3 regions of the Paenibacillus sp. FSL H7-0703 genome follow, and region 3 is predicted to be linked to each of the others. Evidence: riboswitches for the same ligand, from Rfam matches in the RefSeq annotation. Region 3 holds a riboswitch; each other region holds the start of a gene.
What was found. A riboswitch is a leader RNA that binds a small molecule or an ion and turns the genes downstream of it on or off. The one in region 3 is predicted to bind glycine.

Region 1 (10,591 bases), 1.8 Mb from region 3:
GGCTACCGCTTATAAATTATGACTTATCTTTCTTGGTCGGTGTGTTGCGTGTAAGTGATTCGGTCAAACGCTTGCCAGTCGGCGTCTGGGCCAACCCGCCTTTGGCGGTCTCGCGGTGCTTCGACGGCATCGCACTGCCGACTTCAAGCATGACGTCAATGACTTCGTCAGACGGAATAGCGCTGCGCACACCCGCCAAAGCCATGTCCGCTGCGGCAAGCGCAGTCACGGCTCCCAGCCCGTTGCGCACGATGCACGGAATCTCCACGAGTCCGGCGACGGGGTCGCAAATCAGGCCGAGCGTGTTCTTAAGAGCGAGGCCCACGGCGTGAACAGCCTGTTCAGGCGTACCACCGCGCAGCTCGACCATAGCGCCAGCGGCCATCCCGATAGCTGAGCCAATCTCAGCCTGACAGCCTCCTTCCGCGCCAGAAATGAAGGAGTTGTTGGCGATCACGTAGCCAATGGCCCCAGCGGCGAACAGGCCGTTCACCATATGCTCATCATCCCAGCCGAACCGCTCCTGCGCACTGATGAACACACCTGGGATAACCCCACATGAGCCTGCGGTAGGCGTGGCGACAATGCGACCCATGGATGCATTAACCTCCGACACGGAGAGGGCATAAGCCATGGCGAGCGCGGAGGCATCACCGGAGCAGGTTTCCCCTGCCCGCAGATACTCGGCTAGGCGCTTGCCGTCACCGCCCGTCAATCCACTGCGGGATACGGTGTCTTGTGTCTGACCGCGATGAACGGCTTCCTTCATGACTTCATAATAATCAGACATTTGGCGAAAGATTTCTTCCTCCGTTGTATTCGTTTCCTGTACCTGCTCTTGAATCATCAAGCGGCCAATCGTGGTGGATTCTTCAGCGCATAAAGCGCTGATCTCATGCAGATGGCTAAACCGCATCGGATTCAGCTCCTTTTTTCAAATTAATCATCTTAATTTCATACATATGAGGTAAAGAACGCAGTTCCGCAATCAGTTCAGCTGGAGCAGGACTGTCCGTTTCAATGGCGGTGAGTGCTTCACCATCCCGGCCCTTGCGATCTACGTGCATATAGGCAATGTTAATGTGGGCCGCGCCCAGAGCTGAAGTTATCGCGCCCAATGTACCGGGCTTATCCGAGTGGAGAAGCACCAGCGTAGGCAGCTCCCCGGTCAGATTGACCCGGAATTCGTTCAGTTGCTGGACATGGATGCTGCCGCCGCCGATGGAGGAGCCCAACAGTGTACGCTGATCCTCGCCCTTCCACAGCTCGAAACGGACAGTGTTCGGATGAGGCGCGGGGAGTCCGCTGACGGCGAATTCCACGGCCATCCCGGCTTGTTCGGCCCATTGCTCGGCATCGGGAATCCGGTGATCGTCCGTATCGTAATTAAGCAGTCCTGCGATGAGCGCCAGATCTGTACCGTGTCCTTTATACGTATCGGCAAAGGAGCCGTATAATGTCATGCGGGCACGGTCAGGCTGCGCTCCGAGCCAGTGCCGGGCAACGCGTGCGAGTCGCACCGCACCTGCGGTGTGTGAACTGGAAGGTCCGGTCATGGCCGGGCCGATAATAGAAAATACATCTTTGAAACGCATGGTGTGACCCCCTGTATGTTCTAATACCATACTATATGGTATTTCCGCGTCTTTGCGCGGTTATGACGGTTCCTAATGCTGACGCACAATGTGAGCACAAAAAAGGACAGGATAAGGAAGTTTCCCTTATCTCTGTCCTCGTTACCTGAGAGTTTCGTGCGGTGTTCTTACCGCCTTACCCCTTGGGTGGCTTGCGCTCTCTCCAGAGTTGCGTCAGATGACGATACATGGACCTGAGAGATTATCCGCCAGCCGGGTGCTGGCGTCTTGCTCCTTCGGTGCCGCCAGAGTGTAGGCTCCCTGGACAGACTCTCCCGTCATCTTCATTCGCGTATACCGTTCTACATGTCTTCCTTAGGGTAATGTATGCCGTGCTCGGTGTCAATCACAGGGTTCAATTTTTACATAAACAGGTGCGTTTCCAATAAAAAAGATTAAAATTTACATAATTATGGATGAAATCAGGAAGGAATTAGAAGATTGGCGGCTAATCTGATAAAGGACAAGTACATTTATGGAAAACATAGGAGGGATATTGACGTATGGTAAAAGGCTTGCGGTTCACAGGTTCACGCTTAAAAGGGATGCTGCATCTAGCAGCAATCGTATCACTGCTGATCGGGATCTTCGTTCCATTCGGTCAGGTCAAGGCAGAGGGAGCATTGACAGTAGCCGAAGCACTTCAGGGCCAAAGCAGTGGAGGTACGGTGACGGTGGAAGGCTACATCGTCGGACATGCTACCGGATCGAAAACGGCTAACTTTTCTTCTCCGTTCGCGAATGATTTTAACGTACTGATTGCCGATCAGGCAAATGAACGTAATACGTCTAATCTATTGGATGTACAGCTGACTTCAGCGTACAGAGGGCAATTTGGGCTGTCAGGCCATCCTGAGCTGATCGGCAGCAAAATTCGTGTGACGGGTACACTCGGCGCCTACAATAATTTTGGTGGAGTGAAAAGTCCAAGCGATGTTGAACTGGTGAGCGGAAGCGAGCCGGGGGAACCAGGTGAACCTAAACCTGGCAACCCGGGTCAACCCGGTACTACATTGCCGGATGGAAAAGGCAAAAAGGTGCTGTTCGATAATACGCACGCACAGACCGCTGGAGCAGCAGATTGGGTCATTGAAGGCGCCTTCTCCGACTTTGCCAATGGACTGCGTAATGTAGGCTTTACGGTAGACCAATTGAATCGTCCCATTCCTTTTACTTATGGAGAGCAGGCCATAACATATGACAAACTGCGCCAATATGATGTGTTCATTATTGGTGAAGCGAATGTTGCCTTTAAGGCATCCGAGCAGGCTGCTCTGCTGCAATACGTGAATAACGGGGGGAGCGTCTTCTTCATCTCCGATCATTATAATGCGGACCGTAACAAAAACCGTTGGGATTCCTCCGAAGTTATGAATGGCTACCGTCGTGGAGCCTATACTAATCCGGCCAAAGGCATGACTGCAGAAGAAGCAGCATCACCGGCGATGCAAGGATTAACAAGCTCCGATTGGCTGGCGACCAACTTTGGTGTTCGTTTCCGTTATAATGCGCTTGGTGACGTGAATGCTACTGACATTGTAGCCGCAGATCAATCTTTCGGTATTACCAAGGGTGTGCGCTCGATTGCAATGCATGCAGGATCTACGCTGGCTATTATTGATCCAACCAAGGCTAAAGGCATTGCTTATATCCCTTCAGGCACGAAAAAATGGGGGAATGCTGTAGACCAGGGAGTTTATAACGGCGGGGGCCGTGCAGAAGGGCCTTATGCCGCTATCTCCAAGGTAGGTCAAGGCAAGGCAGCGTTCATCGGTGATTCTTCCCCTGTAGAAGATGCTACACCGAAATATGTGCGTGAGGAAAACGGACAGTCGAAGAAGACATATGATGGTTTCGAGGAAGTGGATGATTCCACCTTTCTGGTGCAAACGGTCCAATGGCTTGCATGGAAGCAGGACTACACGAAATTGTCTGATGTGGCAGGTTTGACTCTGGATCAACCAACGAAGCTTCTGCCATTCGAGGAGCCTGCGGCTTCCACGGAACCGCAGGCTGAGCCTTGGTCTGCTCCAGCAGCAGGCTACAAATGGTATGATCCTAGAACGTTCAAGTCTGGCTCCTATGGAGCGGCTTCGTAATTATCGTGAGGAGCTCAATGTGAGCTGGTGCTAGTTAGTCGTTTGATCCCTGTAGAGGGATCAGGCGACTTTTTTTGTGATGAAAATTAACCTGTGGTTGGTTATTTCATTACATTTTGTGCCAGAAAGGCCGCGCTACTGCTGGATCATTGATTTTTTAAATGATGTTGATAGCATAATCTTAATTGATATATCCATATACTGGTGATAGGATGTATTCAAATTATTCCGACAAAAACGGTATGTAATGTTCATGAGAGGTTTTAAACATCAAACATGGTGAGAATAAGCGGGACAAGACCATGGAGAATGGAGGAAGCGCGCATTGAATACCGAACCCGTGTTGGAAATTAAAGGATTATCCGTCTCTTTTCGCATCAAGGATCAATATCACCCCGCAGTCGACCATCTGGATCTGACGGTCAACCCCAATGAAGTGCTGGCTGTAGTCGGAGAATCTGGCTGTGGCAAAAGCGCACTGGCGCTTTCTATCCCGCAACTGCATGACATGGAACGCACACGTGTAGAGGGAGAGGTCCTTTTTAAAGGCACGGACCTGAACCGTCTTTCTTCAGGGCAAATGAATAAAATCCGCGGAGCGGGCATTGGCATGATTTTTCAGGATCCGCTGACAGCACTCAACCCGTTGATGAGCATTGGCAAGCAGATTGAGGAAAATCTTGATTATCATACGTCACTATCTATGAAGCAAAAAAGGGAACGTGTGCTGGAGCTGCTGGAAAGTGTAGATATACCGAATCCTGTACGTGTGTATGATCAGTATCCGCATGAACTGTCAGGAGGGATGCGGCAGCGTGTGATGATCGCGATTGCCATAGCTTGCCGACCTTCTCTTATTATTGCAGATGAGCCGACGACTGCGCTCGATGTAACGATCCAATCGCAAATTCTCGACTTGCTCAAACAGCTTCAACAGGAGACTGAGAGCGGAATTATCCTGATTACGCACGATCTTGGTGTTGTGGCAGAAGTAGCCGACCGCGTGGTGGTCATGTATGCCGGAGAAATCGTGGAGAGCGCTGATGTTTTTGAATTATTCAGGCATCCACAGCATCCGTATACGCGTTCTTTGCTTGCTTCTATGCCGGGATCGCATACCAAGGGGGAATCACTGCATGTCATCGGCGGTATTGTTCCCTCATTACAAGATATCCCCCGCAATAGCTGCCGCTTTGCTCCGCGTATTCCTTGGATTCAGGAGAGAGTGCATGAAGACCATCCCCAACTAAATGAAATTTCCCCTGGACATTGGGTCCGTTGTACATGTTATCAGCATTTTCATTTTGAAGACGAGGCAAAGGGGGAGGCTGCTCATGGCACTACTGGAGTTAAATGATCTGAGGGTTCACTATCCGGTGCGCGGTGGTTTCTTCCAGCGTGTTATCGATCAGGTGAAAGCAGTGGATGGCGTGTCGATCAGCATTGAGGCAGGCCAGACATACGGGCTGGTGGGAGAATCCGGTTGTGGAAAAACGACGACAGGCAGGACGATCATCGGTCTAAATAAGCTGACGAGCGGACAGATTCTGTTTAAAGGAAAGGACCTTGCAGCTCTGAGCCGTAACAATCGCCATCCACTGCGTAGAGATATTCAGATGATTTTTCAGGACCCATACTCTTCGCTCAACCCGCGTAAGCGCGTATTAGATGTCATTGCTGAACCGCTGCGAAATTTTGAAAGGCTGAGCAGTGAGGAAGAACGAAGGAAAGTACAGACGTTGCTGGAAAAGGTCGGCTTGAATGCCGATGCAGCCTACAAATATCCGCATGAATTTTCCGGGGGGCAGCGGCAACGGATCGGGATCGCGCGTGCGCTTACATTAAACCCCAAGCTGATCATTGCAGATGAGCCGGTGTCGGCGCTGGACGTTTCCGTGCAGGCACAGGTGCTTAATTTTATGAAGGATGTGCAGCGGGAGTTTAATTTAACGTATTTGTTCATTAGTCATGACCTAGGTATTATCCGCCATATGTGTGACCAAATCGGTATTATGTACCGGGGACGTCTAGTGGAGCAGGGGAGCGAGCAAGACATTTATGAGCGTCCACAGCATCTGTATACCCAGCGCCTCATTGCAACCATTCCCAATATCGATCCTACAAAACGACTGGAAAATGCCCAAAAAAGGCGAATGCTTTTATCCTCCTACAAAACAGAGCTGCCCAAACATCTAGACGTGAGTGGAAAGCCGTTTGCACTAAAATCAGTAAGTCCATCCCATCAAGTCGCGCTACCATAAGGGGGTACGGAATATGTGGAAATTTACACTGCGTCGGCTGCTGGTTATGATCCCTCAACTTTTTGCACTGAGCGTGCTTATATTTTTCCTAGCTAAGGCTATGCCGGGGGATGCCCTGACAGGACTTATTACCTCGACACCCAATCTGAATCCGGCCGCACTGGAAGAACAGCGACAAAGACTGGGACTGAATGACCCGGTGTGGGTGCAGTATGGGAACTGGCTCGTCCAGCTTGCTCACGGGGATCTGGGCAAATCTTATGTACATAAAATTAGCGTTACCGATCTGATTGGCAGCCGTCTGGGGAACACGTTCTTTCTGGGCGTAGTAATTCTGGTTCTAACGTATCTGATCGCCATTCCGCTCGGCGTACTTAGCGGTCGTTATCAGCATAGTCTGCTGGACAAAACCGTAGTGGGCTATACCTATCTCAGCTTTGCGACACCTCTATTTATACTCGCGTTGTTGCTGCTGTACGTATTCGGATTCAGGCTCGGCTGGTTTCCAACCAGCGGCAGTGTGGATGTAGGCGTGGAGCCGGGGACATGGTCATATTACGTGAACAAGTCGTATCATCTCATTTTACCTGCGGTTACAGGCGCATTGCTCAGTACAACGGCTACGATTCAGTATTTGCGCAATGAGGTCATTGACACAAGACTGAAGGATTTTGTGAAAACAGCGCGTTCCAAAGGGGTACCCGAAGGTAAAATTTATTCCCGCCATATTTTCAAAAACTCTCTATTGCCGATTGCTGCCTTTTTGGGCTATGACCTGACGGGAGTAATTGCAGGCAATATTTTTCTTGAATCTATTTTCGGTTATCCGGGGTTGGGCCAATTATTTCTCCAGTCCATCACTCAACGGGATTTTTCAGTCGTGAACGCGCTGGTCATGATCTCTGGCTTCTTGGCGCTATTAGGAACTCTTTTATCTGATGTCATCCTAAGCAAAGTCGATCCCCGCATTCGAATTGAATAGCGAACAAGTCTAGAGAAAGGGAGGGATTATGGTGTCTATACAGGCGGAGGAGGTCTTCACGCCGGAAATCATTCGTAAATCACCATCCAGTTGGTCTGTACTACGTCGTGAGCTGGTGCGTGACAAAATGTCCTTGGTTTCCATTGGCTTTGTAATTCTGTTCTTGATCTTTATATATGCCTCTGTCCTGTTTGTAAATCAGGATGTAGTCACGACGGTCGATTTGGGCGCGATCCGTGAAGCTCCAGGCTCAGTGCATTGGCTGGGGACAGATCGAGCGGGCAGGGATATTTTCGGTCAGCTGGTCATTGGAGCCCGCAATTCCTTCACCATCGGCTTTACGATTACATTGTTATCCGCGGCTATTGGCTTAACGTTAGGTTTGCTGGCTGGTTTTTATGGGGGACTGGTCGATAACATCATCATGCGAATCATTGATTTTATTCTGGTGCTTCCGTTTTTGATGCTGGTCATCGTATTTGTCAGCATTGTACCCAAAAGCGGCATAGGGTCCTTTATTTTCATTATGACTGCCTTTTTATGGATTGGGAAAGCACGTCTGATTCGAGCCAAGGTGTTGTCGGAGCGCGAACTGGATTATGTGCAGGCTTCCAAAACCCTTGGCACACCCAATTGGAAAATCATCTGGTTTGGCGTGCTGCCCAATCTTAGCTCGGTCGTGATCGTCAACCTGACCCTCAGCCTCGCGGGAAATATCGGGATTGAGACCGGGCTTTCTTATCTCGGCTTTGGCTTACCGGAATCTACTCCAAGCTTGGGTACACTGGTGAGTTATGCCAATGACCCGGATGTTTTGCAGAATAGCTGGTGGATGTGGTTGCCTGCATCACTGCTTATTTTGGTGTTAATGCTGGCGATTAACTTTATTGGTCAGGCGCTCAAACGCGCCACGGATGCCAGACAACGATTGGGTTAACCGAAGTTCAAGGATAAGGACAATAACAAGGAGGAATTTACAATGGTTAAACGCTGGAAAAAAGGGATTCTGCCTGTTCTATCTGCAATTTTGGTGCTTTCACTGGCCGCATGCAGCGGTTCGCCTTCCGCTTCAAATGGAGGGAAATCGTCTGACGGTACAGGCGGCTCAGGGTCCGACAGCAAGCAGGTGAATGCGACAGCGCTGGCGAAGGCGATCAAGAACGATAAGGCGCCGATTAAGGGTGGCATCATCAATTATGCACTCGTGTCTGATACCCCTTTTGAAGGTATTCTGAATCCTGTATTTTATGATGGCAATCCTGATTTTGAAGTCTTCCAGTTTTTCTACCCTTCTATGTTTTCGATTGACTCCAATCTAAATATTGACGATAAAGGGGCGGCGACGATTTCCTTTTCCCCAGACAATAAGGCTGTGACTGTCAAAATTGATCCCAAGCTGAACTGGACGGATGGTAATCCCGTAACGGCAGAGGACTATGCTTTTTCCTATGAAGTGATTGGTCATAAAGACTACGAAGGTCCGCGTTATGATAGCTTTATGACCAACATTGTGGGCATGGAGGATTATCACGCGGGTAAGGCCAAAACCATTTCTGGCATCAAGGTGCTGAATGAGAAAGAGGTTACCATTCATTTCAAGGAACCTAATCCTTCGGTGAAATCGGGACTGTGGTCTACACCACTGGAGAAAAAGGTATTTCAGAATATTCCCGTGAAAGATATGGCCGGATCTGATCCTGTTCGTAAAAATCCGATTGGCTATGGGCCATTCAAAATTAAATCTATGGTCACAGGTGAATCTGTGGAATTCGTCAAAAATGAAGATTATTTCCGCGGTGCGCCCAAGTTAGATGGCCTTCATCTGAAGGTGGTGAACCCGAATGTCATTACCGAGGCGCTGAAAAGTGGAGAAGTCGACTGGGCCAGCTATCCAACCACCCGTTACAATGAGGCCAGCAATCCGAAAAATGTACAGTTTCTCGGTCAGGAGGAATTATCTTATAGCTATGTAGGCTTTAAGATGGGCAAATTCGATCAGGCCAAGAGTCTAAATATCATGGACCCGAACGCCAAGCTGGCGAACAAGTCATTGCGTCAGGCCCTTGGCTATGCGCTGAATAATGAGCAGGTCGGCAAGCAGCTCTATCATGGGCTTCGGACTCCTGCGACATCCCTGATCCCGCCTGCCTTTAAGGGATATCATGATGTGAATGCGAAGGGCATTGCGTATGATCCAGACAAGGCGAAAAAGCTGCTGGACGAGGCAGGATATGTGGATACCAATGGAGATGGATACCGTGAGGACCCTAAGGGCAAGGAACTGGTACTCCATTATGCAGCAATGAGCGGGGATGCGACAGCCGAATCGCTGGCGAAGTTTTATTTGCAAAATTGGAAGGATGTCGGACTTCATGTCGAGCTGGTGGACGGTCGTCTGCTTGAGTTCAATTCTTTCTATGACCGTGTGCAAAAGGATGACCCCGGCATTGATATTTTTGGCGGCGCATGGAGTACAGGTACAGATGTAAACCCTAGTGGGCTGTATGGACGCGGAGCCAGCTTTAACTACTCGCGCTTTACCAGTGAAGAGAATGATAAGCTGTTGCAGGAAGGGGTGTCTGTGAAAGCCTTTGACGACAATTATCGTAAAGATATATACAATCAGTGGCAGGCGTATATGAGCGAGGAGGCACCCATCGTACCTACGTTATTCCGTTACTCGTTAGAGGCAGTGAATAATCGGGTAGCCAATTACGATATTACTCGTGGCAAGGAGTATGATGCAGACACGTTTGCGAATATTACGTTGACTGCGGAAAAAGCCGAAGTAGCCCAATAATCTAAAAAGCGCAATAACCTGAAGAAGAAGCGCGAACCGGATGGATCCGATTTTGCGCTTCTTTTGACCTTTTCATGCAATCATTCTGGGGATTCTCGAAGGGAGAGAAGGAAGACGGAAATACGTCAGCTTCAATACTTCATTGCCGTATGCGAGGAACTACATTTTACGAAAGCTTCGGAAAAGATCGGAATCTCCCAACCCACGCTTAGCTTGCAAATTAAGGCGTTGGAAGAGGAATTGGGCATGACGCTTTTTGACCGTGCAGGCAAGAAAATTAAAATGACAGATGCCGGGAAATTGTTGCTGCAACACAGTGCACATGCGCTCAAGGATTTACAGCAAGCAAAGGCTTCCATTGAGGAGTTGCGTACCGAGCAACGCGGGAGTTTGCGGATTGGTATTGCATTATCGGAGCTGGAGGAACCATTGCAAGAAATGCTTATCCATTTTCATCAGTCATTTCCTAGAGTCAGCCTGCACATCCATCCATCATTTGATGTAACAGAACAGCTGCTGGATAACCGAATGGATGTTGGCATTACGCTGCATTCGGGTACGGATGAAAGGCTTGTCCAGCTTCCTCTTCGTACGGAGAACTACTGTCTTGTTGTTCCGGTAGAGCATGTGTTTTCCAACCGTTCTTCCATTACGCTGGACGAATTGAGGCATGTATCGTGGGCGATGCAGCCAGAGTGTCATCCCGGCAGGAAGCTGATTGAGAAGTGCTTCCGGGATCGCGGGTATCCCTTTGCAACCGTCTTGGAGACAAATTCCATACCTTCAATCCTGCGCTGGGTGCAGGAGGGACTTGC
Region 2 (10,591 bases), 230 kb from region 3:
CCTTGTGGTGCTGGATCGGCACAATCCGGTCTACAGCAGCATTTGGAAAATACACCGAAACCTCAGCCTTGGCACGGGTCGTCTCATCCAATAGCGCAAAAACATGCTCTTTCAGTTGGGCGCTGCCTCCGATTGCATTTTCACAGGCAATCACATGCAGCGGCCTTGCTCCTCGCTCTACCCGCCGCTTGATTCCCTCCGCAATACCTGCTGCAATGTGCTTGAGGATGCTGACACCTACTGCGGTCGTTACCAGATCAGCGTGGTCTACCGCATCGGCTACAGCCGCTGCATCCTTGCCGTCAATTGCCGTTACATTCGTGACCAGCTCCGTATCCTTTGTATCATTGGCTAATTCTACGGTGTATTGTTTACGACGGCGTAACTCGGATACAAGGGTGTCGTTGACATCTGAAAAAACAACCTCATAGCCTGCACGCGACAGAATTAATCCGATAAAGCCGCGACCGATATTTCCTGCTCCAAAGTGGACGGCTCTCATAGCTCCATCTCACTTTCGAACAGATCTATAATTTCCTGTGGGGTCACTGCGTTGCGAAGTTTATCCATATTTTCTTCCTCCGCACACACCACAGCGATACTCGTCAAAATCTCCATATGATCGCCGCCTTGTGCTGCAATGCCGATCACCATATATGCTTTCTCTTCCCCAAAATCTACGCCTTGCGGGAACTGAACGATGGAGATGCCTGTGGATTGAATAAGCATCTTGGATTCCTTGGTGCCATGTGGAATAGCCAGCCCGTTCCCGATGTAGGTGGACACGATCTCCTCGCGTTCCAGCATCTTGTCAATGTAATCACTTGAAATATGTCCTGCATCCAGCAGGATTTGTCCAGCCATACGAATCGCCTCATATTTGTCTTTGGCGATTGCGTTCATTTTTACTTTGTCTATCGTCATAATACTCACGGTAGGTTCCTCCCTGTCCCTAATTTACTGTGGAAAAATTCAGCCAGCTCACTCGATATATAATTGACAATATGATCCCTGCTACCGTGTTCCAGTAGCGTAACCATGTCTTCCTGCAAAAGTAATGCACTAATCTCGCTTAATACCTCCAAGCTCTCTCTCGGCAGCTCACGAGGTCCCAACATGAGCAGCACGCATTCTACCTGTTCACCTGTATCCGCCAACAGTGGCTCTGCCAGCTTATACAAGGTAAGCGAAGGCTTGCGAATATAGTGGCTGCGCGTATGAACTAAGGCAATGGAGGTATCAGAGATCACCTGACTACCTTGGCGCTCTCTTTCCATGAGTTGTACAGCAACCGCAGAAGGCTCTGTAACATTCCCCCGCCCCGTCTCCAACATGCATATCGCCTCTACGGTCGCCGCCATATCCATCCCCTGATTTTCCAGCGGATACACTTGAAATTGCTGTACAATGTGTACAATTTCCTCGAGACTTTTCCGCAGACCGGTAAGCCACTCCATATCCTGACCAGGCTGAACGGCCTGTTCCTGCTGATGATCATTGAGATGATGGAGTGTAATATGCTGGATGAAATGACGCAGACGATCACTCTCCTCCTGCGTCAGCAGCGGGCTGATCTTAAGATACCGATCTGGTTCAAGCGGTAGCTCTACTGTCGAAATGATCAGATCATAATCCTCCTTGGGAATCCGCGCCGCCTCGTACCATGAAGCCCTATCCACAATTTTGATCTGTGGGAGCTCTTTGGCGAGCCTTGTTGCCAGAAGTCTGGATGATCCAATGCCGCTCGTGCAGACTACAATGGCCCGCACCTCCCGCCGTAATTGTCGCAGCCGCTCCAACGAAGCGCCGAAATGCATGACGAGAAATCCGATCTCTTCATCAGGCACTTTCATTTCTGTCATGCTCGCCGCAGCCTTTTTCACTGAGTCAAATAAGCTGCTGTAATCCTTGCGGATTTGCTGAAGGAGAGGGTTACGAATCGACCTGCCTTCCTTCAAACGTTTGAATACCGGAGCCATATGGGCAATCAGTCCTTCACGCAGAACACGGTCCTCTTTCAATGGCGTGCCTGTCTCTTCCTCCACACGACGAATCAACTCATGAACCGACTCCAACAGTACGAGATCATCCAACGGCAGTAGTCGGGTAGAGTGATCTTCGGCATCACGAAATAGCAGCCTGAGATAAGATCGTTCCGGCTCTGGAAATTCAATATCCAGCGCCTCTGACAACTCCGTGCATATGCGTTCCACCATAGCTGTGCGAAGCATGATATTTTCATCCGAATCTGTTTTTAAATACGAGAGAAGAGGATCTATAACATACCCGAGTCGCAGACGTACCAGCGAAACGCAAATTTGAATCAGCAGCTCCATGTATTTGCTTTCCACCATGTTTTCTAACCATTTTTCATGAGGCTGCCAGAGGGCCTTTTCCACGATTAGCAGGTTATCTCTGCCAATCATCTCCAGCAGCTTGTCGGCAACACGGGTTACAGGACGAAGTTCTTCCCGGGCTGAAAACAGATCGGATTCATCCAAATATTCGAGAGCCAGCTCGGAAATCGCCCGTCTTTTGTCTGTCTCCCGCCCTGTAATCTCGACCCCGTACCCCCGTCTGCGCACAAGCATGAGTCCACGTTCCTCAATCCAGTCTTGCAATTCGTCTAGATCATGACTGACCGTAGTTACCGTGACTTTCAGATCTGAAGCCAGCGCCAACAGCTTGATCGGCTCCCGTGTATCCAGCAGCATGCAGAGTACCACGATCTTTCTCTCCTCAGCCGAATATTCGTCTGACTTCGTATGCAGCAATTGTTTCCGCAGGCATACAAGCTGAGCTGGATCAGCATCTATACAGATACCGATCCCTGACTTTTTCTCCAGTTTCACCTCATGAGCTGCCAGCCAATGCTCGACTGCGCCCAGTTCCCGATGAACCGTCCTTGTGCTGACATTGATCTTCGTGGCAATTTCCCCGGCTGTAACCTCTTTGGACTGCTCCAGAAGATATTCCACGATGTCACGTTGTCGTTTCGTAATATTCATAAGCGCATACCGTTCCTTCCCAAGCTCATCCCTCCAGCAGGAGACGTACATTGCATACAGTCCGCCTGACTTCGATGGGGATTAAGAATCGGATTTCAGACGTTCAACCAGCGCTTCGTATTCAGGACTCTTCAGAAAATTGTCAATGGAAATGTGCTCAGCTTTCGGAGCTACTGTTTTAGCCCGGTCTGTCAACGTTTTTTGCGTAATGACAATATCCGCATCCTGTGGAATTTCACTGATTGCCGTATTCGTAACTGTTACGCCCACACCCGCCTGCTTCATTTTTTTGCGTAAAATTGAAGCACCCATAGCGCTTGAACCCATACCTGCATCACAGGAAAAGACGATTTTGTTCACTTCGGATTTATTCTTGAGCGTTCGATCTGCAGCAATTTCTGCAGCACGATCAGATTCGTGGTTATCTTCCATTACAGTGGCGTTAGCACTTGCACTCTTGCTTTGATTTTTCATATCTTTCAGGCGGGATGCAGCTTCCTCCAGCCCCTCTTCTTGTTGCTTACCAGTCTTGAGTAACACTGCGGCAACAGCAAAAGATACGACCGCAGCAGCGATCACCCCGCTTAACATTGGCAAATATCCGCCTTTTGGCGTCATTAGAAAATAGGCGATGATGCTGCCCGGTGAAGGAGCAGCAACCAGTCCGGCACCTGTCAACATGAAACAGAAGGTTCCCACAACGCCCCCAGCTATAGCAGCAAGAATCAAAATCGGCTTCATCAAAATATAAGGGAAATAAATTTCATGAATCCCGCCGAAAAAATGAATGATGACTGCGCCAGGAGCCGACGACTTCGCAGAGCCTTTACCGAACAGGCAGTAGGCCAGCAAAATACCGAGCCCAGGCCCAGGGTTGGATTCCAGCATGAACAGTACGGATTTCCCTGTTCTTGCAGCTTCCTCCAACGCAATCGGACTTAATACTCCGTGATTCAGCGCGTTGTTTAAAAATAATACTTTTCCGGGCTCAATAATGAGGTTGACAAGCGGCAGTAGCCCTGCGTTCACGAGGAACTGTACCCCTGCCGACAATACTTGACTGATCATTTGTACAACCGGGCCGATCGCCACATGGGCAAGCAGTGCTAGAATGGCACCGATAATCCCGGCCGAAAAATTATTGACCAGCATTTCAAAGCCTGATCTGACTTTGCCTTCAATGGCCTTGTCGAACTTCTTCAATATCCACGCAGCCAGCGGACCAGCGACCATCGCGCCCAGGAACATCGGGATATCGGCTCCCACTATGACACCCATCGTCATAATGGCACCAATCACACCTCCACGTTGTCCGTGAATCATCGTGCCTCCCGTGTAACCAATCAGCAGCGGCAGCAAATAATTTTTCATCGGATCAACCAGTTGTGCAAAACCTTCGTTCGGGAACCACCCGGTCGGAATAAAGAGTGCCGTAATCAATCCCCACGCGATAAAGGCTCCCATATTGGGCATAACCATACCGCTGAGAAAACGGCCAAAACGCTGTACGGCGACACGAGTGCCTCCTTTTGAACTTGGCTTTGCGTCCAATGTACTCATATTCAAATCCTCCTTGTAGGTAAGCATCACTACCTTTTCTTAAAATTCATACTAAATGACAGCGCTATCTTCATCAACGAAATGAAAACGTACTTTCGTCATGAACGTTGATGACAACATTTAAATTTAAATTATCCGAGAAGGTATTAGACCTGCATAATTCTTCTTAATATGACCTGTAGCTATAGAAATTAGTCGAAAAACCGTGCTGGTTTATATATGATTCTTACTATAGGGACAACCCTCTACATCAGAATAAAACACGTAATTACGTCTGAAAAAAGACAAAAAATAGCCGCTATGTCAAATCATAGCGACTGTTGTATACAAAAATCGAGCAGACAAATAACACTCTTATTCCATACTACATTGCTCCATTACTGCTCATCGGAAATCAACTGCTCGTATTGATCCGCAGACAGTAGCTTGCCCAATGCTTCCTCCACATCTTTACCCATCTCTACTTCGATCATCCAACCTTTTTCATAGGGAGATTCATTCACTAGCTCAGGCGTACCTTCCAGCGCTTCATTCACTTTTAATACGGTTCCCGTCACCGGAGCAAAAAGGTCGGATACCGTCTTCACCGATTCAATCGTACCGATCTCCGCTCCCTGCTCAATCGTTACTCCCGCCTCCGGTAATTCTACAAAAACAATATCACCCAGTTGATGCTGTGCAAAGTCTGTAATACCAATCCGCACCGTTCCATTCTCTGTGCGCTGAACCCACTCATGTTCGTCTGTATACCAAAGTTGCTGCTTTACTTCACCCATCCTGTTCCCCTCGCTTCCATATGAATAAAATCGCTTTTGCTCACCTGTATTAGACAGGTTAAGATTATGACAACAGGAACACTCATGTCAATAATACTAACAAAAATACTTCATATGACCTCATATGGCGTACTATATAAAAATATGATAACTTATAACAAACGCTTACATATCCTTATTTATATATTAAATGTTTTTTCTATTGTTTTTGATGACATTTTTATTGACATTTCGAATGAATTTGCGTATTAATGGGTTATAGCAAATGCTTTGGGAAACACCCCGACAACTGCAAACGCGGATGAACGCGGAGGGAGAGACTGCCAAAAAGATTCGCATAGCTGTTGCCGCTTATGAGACATAAGTTGCACGCGAATCGGATCAAGTTGTTATCTGCAAAGCCAGGTAATATACTGTTGATCCCGAAGGTAGCGCCGAAGGAGTAAGCCTGCATTGCAGGTGAATCTCTCAGGCAAAAGGACCTCTGCCGGACGCATCTCTGGAGAGCATTCGCTATTGGAGCGGATCACCCAAGGGGAAACCCGGTACATACCGGGGTAACTTTCTGGTATCAAGGACAGAGCTGAAAAAAGAGTGTAGACTGCCGTCTATACGTTTTTTTCGGCCTGTCTTTTTTGTTTAGCCGATCACACCCGATAGGAGTGGAAAAATGACTAATTTGCGAAAAACACCGCTATATTCGTCCTACGGGACGCAGTCTGGGGTTCGTTGTATTGACTTTGGCGGCTGGGAGCTCCCCGTTCAGTTTAGCGGCATTCAAAAGGAGCATGAGGCCGTCCGGCAACGTGCGGGTTTATTCGATGTATCGCATATGGGCGAATTTTTGGTTGAAGGCAAAGAGGCCGAAGCTTTTCTGCAAAGGGTGACCACGAATGATGTTAGCCAGTTGGAACCAGGTCAGGCACAATATTCACTCCTGTGTTACCCCGATGGAGGGGTAGTAGACGACCTGCTTGTTTACTGCAAAGGGCCGGAGCGCTACATGCTCGTTGTGAACGCCTCTAACATCGATAAGGATTGGGATTGGCTAATTCGCCATATGCCTGCATCCGTTCACATGGAGAATGTGTCTGATGCGATAGCATTGCTGGCGTTGCAAGGACCGGAAGCAGCACGTATTGCCGCAGCCGTGGCAGATACGGACATTACGAATCTGGCATCTTTCCGCTTCCATGAGAATGTGCCATTGTTCGGAGCAAAAGCACTCGTCTCACGAACCGGATATACGGGTGAAGACGGTTTTGAATTTTACGTACCTGCCGCGGAAGCACCAGCCGTATGGGAGGGTTTGCTTCGTTCCGGTGAGTCGTATGGGCTGATTCCCGCTGGACTTGGTGCTCGGGATACCCTACGCTTTGAGGCACGGTTGCCGCTGTACGGACAGGAGTTATCTGCCACGATTTCACCGCTCGAAGCCGGTCTAGGGTTCTTCGTCAAGCTGAATAAGGGAGATTTTATCGGTAGAGAAGCACTGCAACGTCAGAAAGATCAAGGGATTCCTCGCAAATTGATCGGGCTGGAAATGATGGATCGCGGTATCCCACGCGCCCATTATCCGGTATTCGCAGAAGGTCAACACATCGGTGAGGTCACAACGGGAACTCAGTCGCCCACCTTGAAGCGTAATCTCGGCCTCGCCTTGATAGACAGTCGTTTTAGCGCCCTCTCCACACCGCTGGAGGTTGAGATTCGTGGCAAACGCCTGCGTGCCGAGGTGGTGGCAGCCCCCTTTTATAAACGCCCGCGCTGATCTTAAACTCTCTTCATTTCAATAAAGCAAACATGTCAGATATGAACTTCTGGGTTTTCCATCTCACACTTTTTTATTAGCTAATTTACGATTTAAATTTTGCTTTTCGAAAGGAGCCAAGAACCTATGAAGCAGCATCGTTATCTCCCTATGACTGAACAGGATCAAACCGAAATGCTGCGTGTGGTCGGCGTTTCATCCATCGATGATTTATTCAGTGACATTCCAGAGGCCATTCGATATCAAGGGGAACTTCCTCTTTCTTCTCGGCTCGACGAGAGAGCCTTGACCCGACATTTGGCCGAGCTGGCCGGACACAACGCCAATACAGACACACATGCCAGCTTTCTTGGCGCAGGAATTTATGATCATCATATTCCGTCTGTCATCCAGCACATCACTTCACGCTCGGAATTCTATACAGCCTACACCCCCTATCAGCCGGAAGTAAGCCAAGGCGAGCTACAAGCCATTTTCGAATTTCAGTCGTATATTTGCGAATTGACGGGCATGGCTGTAGCTAATGCCAGCATGTACGACGGAGCGACTGCACTGGCGGAAGCGGGCACACTGTCCGCTGCGGCTACCCGCCGTAAACAGCTTATCGTATCAAGGTCCGTCCATCCGGAGGCACGTCAGGTATTGTCAGCCTATGCACGCGGATTGGATTTGGACATCGTGGAGATCGGCTGTTCGGACGGCGTAACGGATGCTGATGCGTTAGCGGCGGTCGTATCGGAACAGACCGCGGCTGTTTTGGTCCAAAGCCCCAACTTTTTCGGAGCCGTGGAAAACCTGAAGCCGATGGCTGATCTCATCCATGCGCACAAAGGTCTTTTGGTCGTCAGTGCCAACCCACTGGCACTTGGCTTGCTGGAGACACCTGGCAAACAGGGCGCGGATATTGTGGTAGGAGACGCGCAGCCACTTGGCATCTCCTCTTCTCTCGGCGGTCCGACCTGTGGATACTTTGCCGTTTCTCAGGCACATATGCGCCGTATCCCCGGCCGTATTGTGGGTCAGACCACAGACCGCAACGGTAAACGCGGCTTCGTGCTGACCTTGCAAGCGCGGGAACAGCATATCCGCCGCGAAAAGGCCACGTCTAACATTTGCTCCAACCAAGCGTTGCTAGCTTTATCTGCATCTGTATACTTGTCTGTCATGGGTAGACAGGGGATCAAGGAAGTAGCCGAGCTAAATTTGCATAAAAGCCGTTATGCTTTAGAGCAATTGCTGAGCTTGAAGGGCGTAACTGCCTCATTTAACGCACCAACCTTTAACGAGTTTGCCCTTAGACTGCCTGAGGGTACGGATATGAGCAAACTCCAGGCCGAACTGCTAGCTGCTGGATTTATCGCTGGCTACGATTTGGGCCGGGACTATGAGGAACTTGCTGGTCACATGTTGATTGCCGTGACGGAGCAAAGAACCAAAGAAGAGATTGACCAATTTGTACACACCTTGGGGGGATTGCTATGACACACACCGGACAGGATCAAAAACAAGGGCTGTTGAAGGAACACGATCAAGCGCTCATTTTTGAATTGAGCCGTCCGGGTCGCATCGCCTATTCCCTTCCCGAGTGCGACGTTCCCCGTCGCCCGGTGGCAGAGCTTTTGCCAGATTATGCGCTGCGCAGCGAACCTGCGGCATTACCCGAGGTATACGAAGTAGACGTTATTCGGCATTATACCGCCTTGTCCCGGCGCAATTTCGGCGTGGATAACGGATTTTATCCGCTCGGCTCCTGTACGATGAAATACAATCCGAAAGTAAATGAGGATGTCGCCCGATATACAGGCTTCGCCAAAATCCATCCATATCAGCCCGAGGAGAGCATCCAGGGTGCCATGGAGTTGCTGCATACGCTCCAAAATGATTTGGCTGCATTAACTGGCATGGATGCCGTCACGCTTCAGCCCGCCGCGGGCGCCCATGGCGAATGGACCGGGCTGATGATGATTCGCTCATACCACGAAGCACGTGGTGAGCGACGTACCAAGGTGCTCGTGCCGGATTCCTCGCACGGAACGAACCCCGCCAGCGCAACCGTCGCAGGCTTCGAAACAGTCACCCTTCCCTCCACCCCTGAGGGGCTGGTGGATCTGGATGCGTTACGTCAAGCCGTAGGCAACGACACCGCTGCGCTCATGCTGACCAACCCGAACACGCTTGGGCTGTTCGAGAAGCAAATCACTGACATTGCTGCCATCGTGCATGACGCGGGTGGTCTGCTCTACTATGACGGGGCGAACTCCAACGCCATCATGGGAATTACCCGCCCCGGCGATATGGGCTTCGATGTAGTGCATCTCAATTTACACAAAACGATGAGTACCCCGCACGGCGGCGGCGGCCCCGGCGCTGGGCCTGTCGGCGTAAAGCAACGGCTCATCCCTTATTTGCCCAAGCCGCTTGTCGTACGGGATCCGCAGGGGGTGTACCACTGGGACCGGGAACAGGGAGATTCTATTGGACGGGTTAAGGCCTTTTACGGCAACTTCGGTATTCTCGTTCGTGCCTACACCTATATCCGTAGCTACGGTCCTGATGGCTTAAAGCGTGTATCGGAATGCGCTGTGCTCAATGCCAATTACATGATGCATCGGCTCGCTCCACATTTTGACCTGCCCTACCCTGGACATTGCAAACACGAATTCGTAATGTCGGGGCGAGGCTTGAAAAAATTTGGAGTGCGCACGCTTGATGTAGCCAAACGGCTGCTTGATTTTGGCTACCATCCGCCCACAATTTACTTCCCGCTGAATGTAGAGGAGTGCATCATGATCGAGCCCACGGAGACGGAAAGTAAGGAAACACTTGATGCTTTTGTCGACACTATGATTCATATTGCGCGGGAAGCGGAAGAGAACCCTGAGCTGGTGCTCAATGCACCATATACTACTCCAGTCACACGATTGGACGAAACTACCGCAGCCCGCAAACCTGTACTGAATTGCTCATGCAGTTAAAAACAAATTCTACTTAAAGGATGCAAAAAAGCCGGTATCTAAATAGATACCGGCTGCTGTATGTACACAGCAATTTTTTTGTTGGAAAAAGATATAACCTTTGAAATGTAATACCCTTCCTTAGCCTTCGATGCTTTGAACCAATTCAACAACCTGTTCTGCTGTTTGCATGTCCAGAGCTTTTGTAGCCAGTTTTTCCATGTCCGCACGGGACAACTTGGAGATTTGGCTACGTGCTGGCAGAATGGAAGTTGCGCTCATACTGAACTCATCAAGTCCAAGACCCAGCAGCAATGGAATTGCTGTTGTATCTCCTGCCATTTCACCACACATACCAACCCAACGTCCTTCACGGTGAGCGGCGTCAATAACCATTTTCACCAGACGCAGAATGGATGGATTGTATGGTTGATACAGGTAAGAAACCCGCTCGTTCATGCGATCCGCTGCCATTGTGTATTGAATCAGATCGTTTGTACCGATACTGAAGAAATCCACTTC
Region 3 (10,591 bases):
TTTCGTATGTCCATCCACTGGTCGCGGATTTTCCCGAATGGCTATGATGCCGAGCCGAATGAAGCAGGATTGCAATTCTACGACAATGTATTTGATGAGCTGCGCAAGTATAATATTGAGCCCTTGGTAACATTGTCGCATTATGAAACACCGCTAGGTCTGACTCAGAAGTATAATGGCTGGCTGGGACGTGAAGTCATACAGCATTACGTAAATTATGCCGAAACGGTGTTTACACGCTATAAGGATAAAGTAAAATACTGGCTGACCTTTAATGAAATCAATGTAATGACCATGAGCCCGTTCACCGGTGGCGGTGTGGTTATTGACCGTGTAGAAAACAAACAACAAGCGATATATCAAGCATTGCATCATCAATTTGTAGCTAGTGCACTGGCGACCAAACGGGGACATGAGATCATCCCGGGCGCTCAGATCGGCTGTATGCTGGCACGTATGGAAAGCTATCCACATACGTGTAACCCAGAGGATATACTGAAAGCCCAGCATGAAAATCAGATGAACCTGTTCTTTACGGATGTGCATGCCCGTGGGGAATATTCCAACTACATGAATCGTTATTTTGAAGAAAATAATGTTGTAATACACACAGAACCAGGCGATGCCGAAATATTGAAAAATAATACGGTTGATTTTATCTCATTCAGCTACTATATGACCTTGACCGTATCTGCAGGTCCAGAAGGTGAGAAAGCAGCAGGAAACCTGATTGGTGGCGTGAAAAATCCGTATCTGCAGTCCTCCGACTGGGGCTGGCAGATCGATCCGATCGGCCTGCGTGTTACGCTGAATACGTTTTATGACCGCTATAAAAAGCCGCTGTTCATCGTGGAAAATGGTTTGGGTGCGTATGATAAGGTGGAAGAAGACGGCTCTGTGCATGACACGTATCGCATTGATTACTTGCGTCAGCATATTGCCCAAATGAAGGAAGCGATTGCCGACGGTGTTGATCTGATTGGTTACACCAGCTGGGGCCCTATCGACCTTGTGAGCATGTCTACTTCCGAAATGTCCAAGCGCTACGGATTTATTTACGTCGATCTGGATGATGACGGTAACGGAACGCTCAAACGCTCCAAAAAGGACTCTTTTAACTGGTATAAAAATGTGATAGCAACCAATGGTGAAGAATTGTAATTTCATATCATCTCGGGCGGGTATAGCAGAGGACATCCTAAGGATGCAATCTGCTGTACCCGCTTTTTTGATAGACACAATAATAATATTTCAGAGGGCTTCACAAACTTTTCACTTGTAATAAGCTGAAAGTTTTCTGTATAATGAATAAAAATTTCATATGTCTGGTTGATGTTTGCGGGAGATGGAACGAAGGTTCCGACCGAAGGGGCAAAACTCTCAGGTGCTTAGGCTGATTACAGCAACAAGCGGGGACCGTAAACGGACAGAACTCTGGAGAGACCCTTAATTGGGCGCCGAAGGTGCACCGCAGAGAACATCTGCTTAAACTCTCAGGCAAAAGGACAGAGACGCGAATAACCTGTGACAGGGAATGCCCTAGGCTTTTTTATGAGCTATTAGAGGTAGAAACCTGCACAAGATGGTTGTATTTTTTCGTGCCTTTAACCTCTCCAGGAGTCGAATCAGCGGATTTGACTCTTTTTTGTTTTCTAATATGCTGGAGGAGCGGGTTGAAATGAATTTGGTACATGTGTTAGAAGCGATTAGTAGCTGGATATGGGGGGCGCCTCTCATCATTCTTGTCATGGGAACGGGGTTATGGCTGACCATACGTTTGAAGATGCTGCAGGTATTCCGCCTGCCCCTAGCGATCAAGCTGATCGGTAAAGCCCCGAATGAAGGCAGCGGGGATGTAAGTAGTTTTGCGGCTTTGAGTACAGCGTTGGCGGCTACAGTTGGCACAGGAAGTATTGTCGGCGTAGCAACAGCCATTAAGCTGGGCGGGCCGGGTGCCTTGTTCTGGATGGTCGTTGCCGCCTTTTTTGGGATGGCGACAAAATATGCGGAAGGTGTACTTGCGGTAAAATACCGGGTGAAAGATCGGAATGGACAATTTTCCGGCGGCCCGATGTATTATATTGAGAAAGGTCTTGGACGCCGTTTTAAACCGCTGGCGATGCTGTTTGCTTTTTCGGGCATGCTGGTAGCGTTGTTCGGGATTGGAACGTTTCCGCAGGTCAAAGCGATTGTATCTTCGACCGAGAACAGCTTTGGCGTTCCGCCTATTGTAACGGCACTGATTATTGCGATCCTTACAGGACTGGTTACCATTGGAGGACTCAAAAGCATTGCCAAGGTATCGACGAAGGTCGTTCCTTTTAAAACAGGCTTGTACGTACTGATCTGTCTCATCGTACTGATTCGGTTTGCTGACCAACTTCCTGCCGCAATCGCGCTGGTGCTTCATTCGGCATTTTCAACTACATCTGCAACGGGCGGATTTGCCGGAGCTACGATTATGCTGGCGATGCGAAGTGGGGTAGCCAGAGGTATTTTTGCCAATGAGGCCGGATTGGGGAGCGCACCGATTGCAGCCGCAGCTGCTAAAACCAAATGGCCTGCGGAGCAAGGGCTAATTTCCATGACAGGCGTGTTTATTGATACGATGGTTATTTGTGTGATGACCGGATTGACGCTGCTGGTTAGCGGTGTGTGGAGCGGGCCTACCGATGCGGGCCTGATGACTCAGCAAGCATTTTCCAGCGCATTCCCGCTGGGGGCAGAACTGCTCACAATTATTCTGATTATGTTCGCGTTCACCACCATGCTCGGCTGGAACTATTACGGGGAACGCTGTGTTGAATACTTGCTTGGGGTCAAGTGGATTAAGCCATACCGTTATCTGTTCATTCTACTCGTTGCCGGGGGCGCGTTCATTAAACTGGATGCGATTTGGCTGCTGGCAGATATCTTTAACGCAATGATGGCTTTCCCGAACCTGATTGCACTGCTCGGCTTATCAGGAATTGTAGTTGCAGAAACCCGAACCTATATGGATTCTCTGAATTCTAGTAAGAAAAAGGGCATTCTTGCAGGTGCCAGTGTAGGGGCAGCTATTCAAGTAGAAGAAAAGGGACACACGGTTAATTCATAAATTCCAAAAGGGAGTGCCCTCAGCCATCACAGGCTTGAGGACACTCCCTTTTGAATGTTATAACGATGCACGCAAAATAGCTAAAATATCTTCTTGATTTAGCTTTTTATAATTACCAAAGCCTCCGTATTCCATTTCACGGGCTGCAATGTTTGCGATTTTTTCCAATTGCTCATCATTAATATTGTAATCGGCCAGGGTGGAAGGGGCACCGAGACTTGTCCAGAATGCACTAAGACGGTCAATACCTTCCAAGGCGATTTCTCTATCTGTTTTACCTACGGTGTCTAAGTCAAACATGCTGAGCATCAGCCGCTTCATGCGTGCAGCATCCTGATCCACTGTATGTCTCATCCAGTTGGGAAACAGAATTGCCAGACCGCCAGCATGAGGAATATCATATACAGCGGATAATGCATGTTCAATCGTATGCGAAGCCCAATCCCCGAAGTAGCCCATTTGCAGTGTTCCGTTAAGAGCAATCGTTCCGGCATATAAAATCGTTTCACGATGCTCGTAGTTGTGCAAATCCTCCAGCAGTTTAGGTGCAGTTTCGATCACGGTTTGCAGCACGGAAAAGCACATACGATCTTGCAACGGTGTATTTTTAACATTGTGAAAATACTGTTCAAACACATGGCTCATCATATCCACCATGCCATATACCGTCTGATCACGTGGCACAGAGAAGGTGTTTTTGGGGTCCAGAATCGAAAATTTCGGATGCGTCACCGCGCTGCCCCATACGTATTTTTCGTTCGTTTCCCAGTTGGTGATGACAGAATCCGGATTCATTTCTGAACCGGTGGCGGCGAGTGTGAGGATGGTGCCGAATGGTAGAGCCTCGGTCGGCATGTGCTTTTTGTTGATAATATCCCACACATCGCCGTCATATTTAGCCCCTGCTGCGATGGCTTTGGTGCAATCAATAACGCTTCCGCCGCCTACTGCAAGTAAGAAGTCGATGTTTTCATTTCGGCAAATGTCGATGCCCTTCTTAACGGTGGACAAGCGCGGATTCGGCTCTACGCCGGACAATTCATGAATGTTAAGATGTAGCGGCTCTAACGCGTTTAATACCTGGTCATACAGACCATTTCGCTTGACACTTCCGCCTCCGTATATCAGTAAAATATTTTTGCCGTAATTCAGCAGCTCCTGCTGCAGTTCTTCAATTTGATTGTCTCCAAATATTAATTTGGTGGGGTTATAATATGTGAATTTGTTCATCTGGAAAGTTCCCCTCAGTTCATAGTTCATGTTCAAATCGTAAATCGCTTAACCTGATTGCCTGTTGGATACCTAACTTCATCATGTAAGCTATTTGAAATGACGATTAACCATTATACATGAAATGAATAAGGGAATTCAAGTAAATCTAATCTTTGACCGCTCCAGCGGCAAGATCGGAAATAAACTGGCGACTAATGAAAAGAAACAAAATAATAAGTGGCAGTACAGCCAGCAGGGTGCCCGCAATGACCATCGCATAATCCGTATTGTAAATCCCGTTCAATTGTGACAGTGCAATCTGGAGCGTGAATTTACGCTCATCCGTTAAGACGATTAGCGGCCATAAATAATCATTCCAGGCTCCTATAAAGGTAAAGGCGCCGAGAAAAGCGAACGCAGGACGTAGAATAGGCAGTGCTACATTCAAGTACAGTCGAAAAAAGCTGCATCCGTCCATCCGGCCCGCATCCAGCAGCTCCTTTGGGATGGATTCTTCCGCATATTGACGAATCCAGAAAATGCCGAAGGCATTTACCATCCCCGGGATGATAAGCGCTTTGAACGTACCTACCCATCCAAAGGAGGCCATCATGACAAAGGAGGGGACAAGCGAAAGTTGTGAAGGGACCATCATCGTAGCTAGCAGAACGATAAATAGCACTTTTTTGCCCGGAAAATCAAACTTGGCGAATGCAAAACCTGCCAGTGAATCGAAAAACAGAACTAATAGGGTAACCGAACCGGCTACAAAAAGGGTATTAAAAAAGGCTCCGGCAAAATTAATCTGTTGTAATACTCTCGTTATGTTATCCAAGAAGTGGCTGCCAAACCACAATTGCGGTGGAAAACGATAGATGTCTGAGGTTGTACGGGTTGCCATGACGATCAGCCAGTAAAATGGAAACATCGACAGGATGATTCCCACCAACAATCCGGCATATAAAACAAAGGATTTTGCGCGTGTCTGCATCATGTTGTGAAGCTCCTTCCCATCGTTATTTTTTACCTTGAACGAGTTTCCAGTTTATGATGGAGAATAGAGCAATGATGAGGAACATGCCCCATCCGACGGCTGCACCATATCCAAAATAGTTGTTAATGAACGACTCGCGGTACAGGTATAAAACGATGGTCATGCCACTTGCCCCGGAACCGCCGTCATTACCGACCAGGACCTGTGGCTCGGTGAAGAGCTGCATACCGCCGATGGTGGACGTAATGACTGTAAACAGAATGACTGGGCGCAGCATGGGGATAGTGATGCGGAAAAAAGCTTGCGCTCCGGTTGCCCCGTCTATTTTGGCGGCCTCATACAGCACATGCGGAATACTCTGGAGTCCGGCCAAATAGATGATTGCGTTATAGCCCATCCATCTCCATACGACCATAGAAGAAATGGCAATTTGGATACCCCATGGCACATTCAACCATTGAACCATGGGTAGTCCCAAGAGTTGCAGAAGGTAGTTGAGAAATCCAAAATTGTTGGCAAATAAGGCACCAAATATGATGGCAACAGCCACAATAGACGTCACATTGGGCAGGAAGAATCCAACTCGCCATAAGGTGCGCATTTTCACAAAAGGGGCATAAAGCAGAAAGGCAATAATCAGTGCGAAGAATAGCATCGGAATCGTTGCATACACCCAGATCACAAAGGTGTTGCCTACAGCCTGCCAAAATTCATTGTCTGTCACAAGGTAGCGAAAGTTGCCCCAGCCGTTGTAGGTCATGTCCCCGATCCCGTCCCATTTGTGAAACGCTAGATATAATGAAAAGCCAATCGGAAACAGTCCAAAGATGCCAAACAGCAGATAAAACGGCGAGATCGCAGCATAAACGGCACGGTGCTTCCAGATTTCTCTCAGCATAATGTCCACACGCCTTTTTTGAATTTTGTTTTTTACCGCTGTAATTCTCGTTCGATTCGATCCATGGTTTCCGTCCATAATGCATCAGGATTAGCATCCTGCTTGGCGACATTAGCAAGGCGACGGGTCACAATGCCGTGGATGACAGGATAGCGCTCGCCGAAATAGCTGCTTTTCACATGACGTGCGGAGGTGGCAAAGATGAGTCCGGTGGCCTGACCACCAAAGAAAGGCTCGGGTGTCCCCATGATAGGATCGTTATAGACGCCGGGAGTGGACGGGAACAGTCCGATTTTGTGGTAGGCTTCCAGCTGGTGTTCCGGGTTTTGCAGCCAGGTCAGGACTTCAAAGGCTTCTTTGGGATGTTTGCTGGACTTGAGGATAGAAATGAAAGAACCACCCAAGTTGCCGTCTCCTCCAGGAGCACGGGCGACTCTCCATTTGCCCGCTGTATCCGGCGCGGCCTCTGTGAGAACTTGCTTCATCCAGATAGCCCCTACAAAAGAGGCAATTTTGCCGTTATTGACCGAAGCGTTCCATTCGGGAGTCCAGCCATCCGCATTGGCGAGCAGATGCTTCTTGTGGAAATCGACAGCGGTTTTCCAGCCCAGACGGATGTCAGGAGATTGATTGCCGATATAGCTGCCATCCGGCTTGAAGTAAAGGTTTGTGTGCTGAGCGAGTACCTGATTGTAAACGTTTACAATATTATCAGCCAAAAATGAACGGCTTCCGAATTTCTGCTGAAGTTGTTCTCCGGCTGCCATGTAATCATCCCATGTGCGGATGGAGGCACTAACCTTTTCAGGATCACTAGGCAAGCCTGCTTGTTCAAACAGATCACTTCGATAGAAGAGGGCGGTAGGCCCAGTATCCATGGGAAATGCAATCATTTTACCATCAGGAGTGATCCCTTGATTCCATTTCCATTCCAAATATTGATCCTTCAAGCGGTCTGCTCCGAGTTCCCTTAAGTCATAAAAACGATCCGCACTGGGGAACAGCTCCACCATCCAATCGTTCAGAGCTACGATGTCTGGTTCACCGGAACGGGCTGCGAGCGTTGTCTTCAGTTTGGCTTTGAAGTCACCGCCTATTTTTTGAGTTTTTAATTCAATGTTGGGAAATTGTTTTTCCGCCTGAGCGAGTAGTTCATCGTCAATGGAACGGTTCCAGTACCATAATGTAAGCGTTATCTTTTTTCTGTTTGACAAATTAGTTTCAGATGATTGACTTTCAGAGGACGAGGGTTCACTACAAGCACTGAACATCGTGAGAAAAGCAAGACATAATACCAGCCATTGTACTGTCTTCACATCATTTCCCTCCTTGCTGTCTGAGATAATCTGCCTGCTAAACAAGTTGTAAATGGTTTAGCTCCATCATATGAAGCTGTTACCCATTTATGTGCATTGACTTAACCAAAAACAAAAAAATTGAAACAAAGCATGTATAGAAATTAAATACTATAAAGATATTGATCCTACTGATTCGAAGGATGATAAAACAATAAGGCAGATATTATGTCAAAAGGAATCTAAATCGTCAATGCTGAGCAATATCCTGGAAAAATTCAATGATGAATTCGAAGAACGATTTCTCTATATCAGTGTGCAGTTCCCCAGCAGGATAGGACAGATAGATTGTTCGCATACATCGAGGCTCCCTGATTTGAAGCAGCTTGATGTCTTCGGTTACGACGTTCCTCCACAGGATAGAAGGAATAAAGGAGATGCCAAGTCCTGTTTGAATCAACCCTCTTACCGTAGCCGGATCATCACTTTCAAAGACGATGTTCGGTTCAAAAGGGATATGAGTAAAAAAGCGGTCCGTTGTTTTCCTAAGCGAATTACCAGGTGTAAGGCTGATAAACTTCTCATGCTCTAGATCTTTCAGTAATACGGTGTTCTGAGCGCTCAGAGGGTGAGAATTTGGTACGCCAAGCAAAATTTCCTCCTCCAGCAGGATCGCATGCTCGTTGTCTGCCAACTCTTCGGACGTAATCGCAAAATCGTACGCCAGTCCTTTCTTCACCATCGCAGGGTGCTGGGTCAGGTTGAATCTAATTTGAGGGTAGAGATCGCGAAACTTACCGACAAGGTTGGGTAATAGCATAGAGCCAACGGCGACGTATAACGTGATGACCTCTACCTTTTCGTTCTTCATTTCTTTGACTTCGGATACGCCTTGCTCTAGCGCTGAGAGCGACTGATTCACTCTTTTCAGAAATTTCTTTCCATATTCATTCAGTACGATATGTTTTCCTTCGCGGTCAAATAGCTGCACACCCAATTCTGTCTCCAGGTTTCTAATCATTTTACTTAAGGCAGGCTGTGAGATAAACAATTCGTTCGCGGCACGTGTGACATGTTCATACTTCGAGGTCACTTGAAAATACTTAAGCTGCAAATAATCCATTATGGAGTAGCTCCTTTATAACCATTAGGTTATCGATTATATGTGAATATATATATTTTACAGGTATTTGCTCACTTATTACAATTGACAATGTAAGAAATTGAATCCGCTAAAGGTGGTGAGATTCTGAACATCGTTTTTACATTTCCCGGCCAGGGGTCACAGGTTCCTGGAATGCTCCAAGATGTGCCCGAGTATGTGAAAAAGGCAACAAGTATCATCGGAAATGAACTGCGTGATGATGAGAAGGCTATGGGCTCAACGGTCTGGATTCAGACGGCACTCTTCGTTAAGGAGACGGCAATAGCCTATCGGTTGATCGAGCAGGGTATCCGGCCCCAATTCGTGGCAGGGCACTCCATTGGTGCATTTCCTGCGGCGGTCATCGCGGGAGTTCTTTCGTTCGAGGATGCGCTTCGGATCGTATGGCTCCGTGCCAGGTTGATGGAAGAAGCCTTCCCTGAAGGCTATGGAATGGGTGTGATTATGGGGCTTACGAAGGCAGAGGTTCAACAAGCCGTGCTTCTCTCCCATAGTGAGGCGACGCCAGTCTATCTCTCGAATATAAACTCAGAGCAACAAATCGTCGTATCCGGATCATTGGTAGGGTTAAATAAAGCATTTATGCAAGTGAAAGAGCTTGGGAGCGCTAAAACGGCGCTTCTGAAGGTTCCGATTCCTTCACACTCCCCGCTGATGTCAGAGGTAGCCAATAAGCTATTGCTGAAAATACACACTTTTTCTTTGCGGGACGCTCAAATACCATATTTGGTGAATCATACGGGCAGAAAGACGAAAGCCAAGGAAAAAATTGCGGAGGACCTTGCCCTAAACGTAGCAAATCCCGTCCAGTGGATGGATATGGCGGCTGTCTGCGTCGAATCGGGAGCTGACTGTTTCATTGAAATGCCGCCGGGCCATACTCTTTCCAGACTTGTTAAGCAAGCCCACAAGAGTACCCGGCAAATGGCCGTGGACGAAATCGGTCTGGAAGCGACTCAGTATCTGATTAGAAAATGGAAGGAGCAAGAAGAATGAATAAAGTACTGCGATCCTGGTCACAAAAACGTGATAAAAAGCAGGAAAAGTTAGGAAAGGTGGAAAAGTGGCTCGACGGAAAATACATCGACTCCTCCCGAATTGTCGACCTGATGGAGGCGCTAATTGATCCAGGCGCGAAGGTCGTCCTGGAAGGAGATAACCAGAAGCAAGCGTCTTTCCTTTCCCAGAAGCTGCTGGAAGTCGATCCTGGCAAAGTGCATGATTTGCATATGATTATGTCCAGCATTTCAAGACCCGAACATTTGGATATTTTCGAGAAGGGCATCGCCGGGAAGCTGGACTTCTCCTACAGTGGCTCCCAAAGCCTGCGTGTTGCGCAAATGATTGATGACGGGATACTTAAGCTCGGTGACATCCATACGTATTTGGAATTGTTCGGACGTCTCTTCATTGACCTTATTCCAGATGTGGTGCTGGTAGCGGCAGACAAATCAGATCGCGAGGGCAATCTGTATACCGGAAACAATACGGAAGAAACTCCGACGATCGTGGAAGCGGCGGCTTTCAAGGATGGGATCGTAATCGTGCAGGTTAACGAAATCGTGGATGAGCTACCGCGAACCGATATTCCAGCGTCCTGGGTCGACGTCATTGTACAGGCCGAAAAACCGTACGCACTGGAAGCACTGTTTACCCGTGATCCGCAGAATATTACTGAACTGCAAATCCTGATGGGCATGATGGCGATCAAGGGTATTTATGGAAAACATCAGGTGCAGTCGCTTAATCACGGCATTGGCTTTAATACTGCAGCGATTGAGCTTTTGCTGCCGACCTATGGTGAACAGCTTGGCCTGAAAGGGAAGATTGCCAAGCACTGGGCCCTGAATCCGCACCCAACTTTGATTCCGGCGATTGAATCGGGTTGGGTCGAAAGCATTCACAGCTTTGGAGGCGAGGTCGGCATGGA

Region 1: linked by a shared signal. The riboswitch ahead of sdaAB (L-serine ammonia-lyase, iron-sulfur-dependent subunit beta) and the one ahead of MHB46_RS20710 (alanine/glycine:cation symporter family protein) in region 3 are both predicted to bind glycine.
Region 2: linked by a shared signal. The riboswitch ahead of gcvT (glycine cleavage system aminomethyltransferase GcvT) and the one ahead of MHB46_RS20710 (alanine/glycine:cation symporter family protein) in region 3 are both predicted to bind glycine.

The regions. Positions count from the first base shown of each region.
Region 1 covers NZ_JBBOPF010000001.1:2,793,980-2,804,570, reverse strand. Annotated here, with positions in the region: gene sdaAA (L-serine ammonia-lyase, iron-sulfur-dependent, subunit alpha) at 17-916, opposite strand; gene sdaAB (L-serine ammonia-lyase, iron-sulfur-dependent subunit beta) at 906-1,595, opposite strand; glycine riboswitch at 1,807-1,922, opposite strand; gene MHB46_RS12250 (DUF6359 domain-containing protein) at 2,138-3,733, shown strand; gene MHB46_RS12245 (ABC transporter ATP-binding protein) at 4,059-5,090, shown strand; gene MHB46_RS12240 (ABC transporter ATP-binding protein) at 5,068-5,994, shown strand; gene opp4B (oligopeptide ABC transporter permease) at 6,008-6,976, shown strand; gene MHB46_RS12230 (ABC transporter permease) at 7,005-7,913, shown strand; gene opp4A (oligopeptide ABC transporter substrate-binding protein) at 7,956-9,776, shown strand; partial or broken gene MHB46_RS12220 (LysR family transcriptional regulator) at 9,840-10,016, shown strand; gene MHB46_RS12215 (LysR substrate-binding domain-containing protein) at 10,023-10,591, shown strand, end outside.
Region 2 covers NZ_JBBOPF010000001.1:4,865,741-4,876,331, reverse strand. Annotated here, with positions in the region: gene MHB46_RS21965 (mannitol-1-phosphate 5-dehydrogenase) at 1-502, opposite strand, end outside; gene MHB46_RS21960 (PTS sugar transporter subunit IIA) at 499-933, opposite strand; gene MHB46_RS21955 (BglG family transcription antiterminator) at 930-3,008, opposite strand; gene MHB46_RS21950 (PTS mannitol transporter subunit IICB) at 3,090-4,568, opposite strand; gene gcvH (glycine cleavage system protein GcvH) at 4,946-5,344, opposite strand; glycine riboswitch at 5,740-5,838, shown strand; gene gcvT (glycine cleavage system aminomethyltransferase GcvT) at 6,015-7,115, shown strand; gene gcvPA (aminomethyl-transferring glycine dehydrogenase subunit GcvPA) at 7,242-8,597, shown strand; gene gcvPB (aminomethyl-transferring glycine dehydrogenase subunit GcvPB) at 8,594-10,090, shown strand; gene ptsP (phosphoenolpyruvate--protein phosphotransferase) at 10,211-10,591, opposite strand, start outside.
Region 3 covers NZ_JBBOPF010000001.1:4,631,608-4,642,198, forward strand. Annotated here, with positions in the region: gene MHB46_RS20705 (glycoside hydrolase family 1 protein) at 1-1,161, shown strand, start outside; glycine riboswitch at 1,330-1,406, shown strand; glycine riboswitch at 1,425-1,519, shown strand; gene MHB46_RS20710 (alanine/glycine:cation symporter family protein) at 1,679-3,097, shown strand; gene MHB46_RS20715 (iron-containing alcohol dehydrogenase) at 3,155-4,327, opposite strand; gene MHB46_RS20720 (carbohydrate ABC transporter permease) at 4,476-5,303, opposite strand; gene MHB46_RS20725 (carbohydrate ABC transporter permease) at 5,326-6,201, opposite strand; gene MHB46_RS20730 (ABC transporter substrate-binding protein) at 6,234-7,517, opposite strand; gene MHB46_RS20735 (LysR family transcriptional regulator) at 7,747-8,619, opposite strand; gene MHB46_RS20740 (ACP S-malonyltransferase) at 8,818-9,657, shown strand; gene mdcA (malonate decarboxylase subunit alpha) at 9,654-10,591, shown strand, end outside.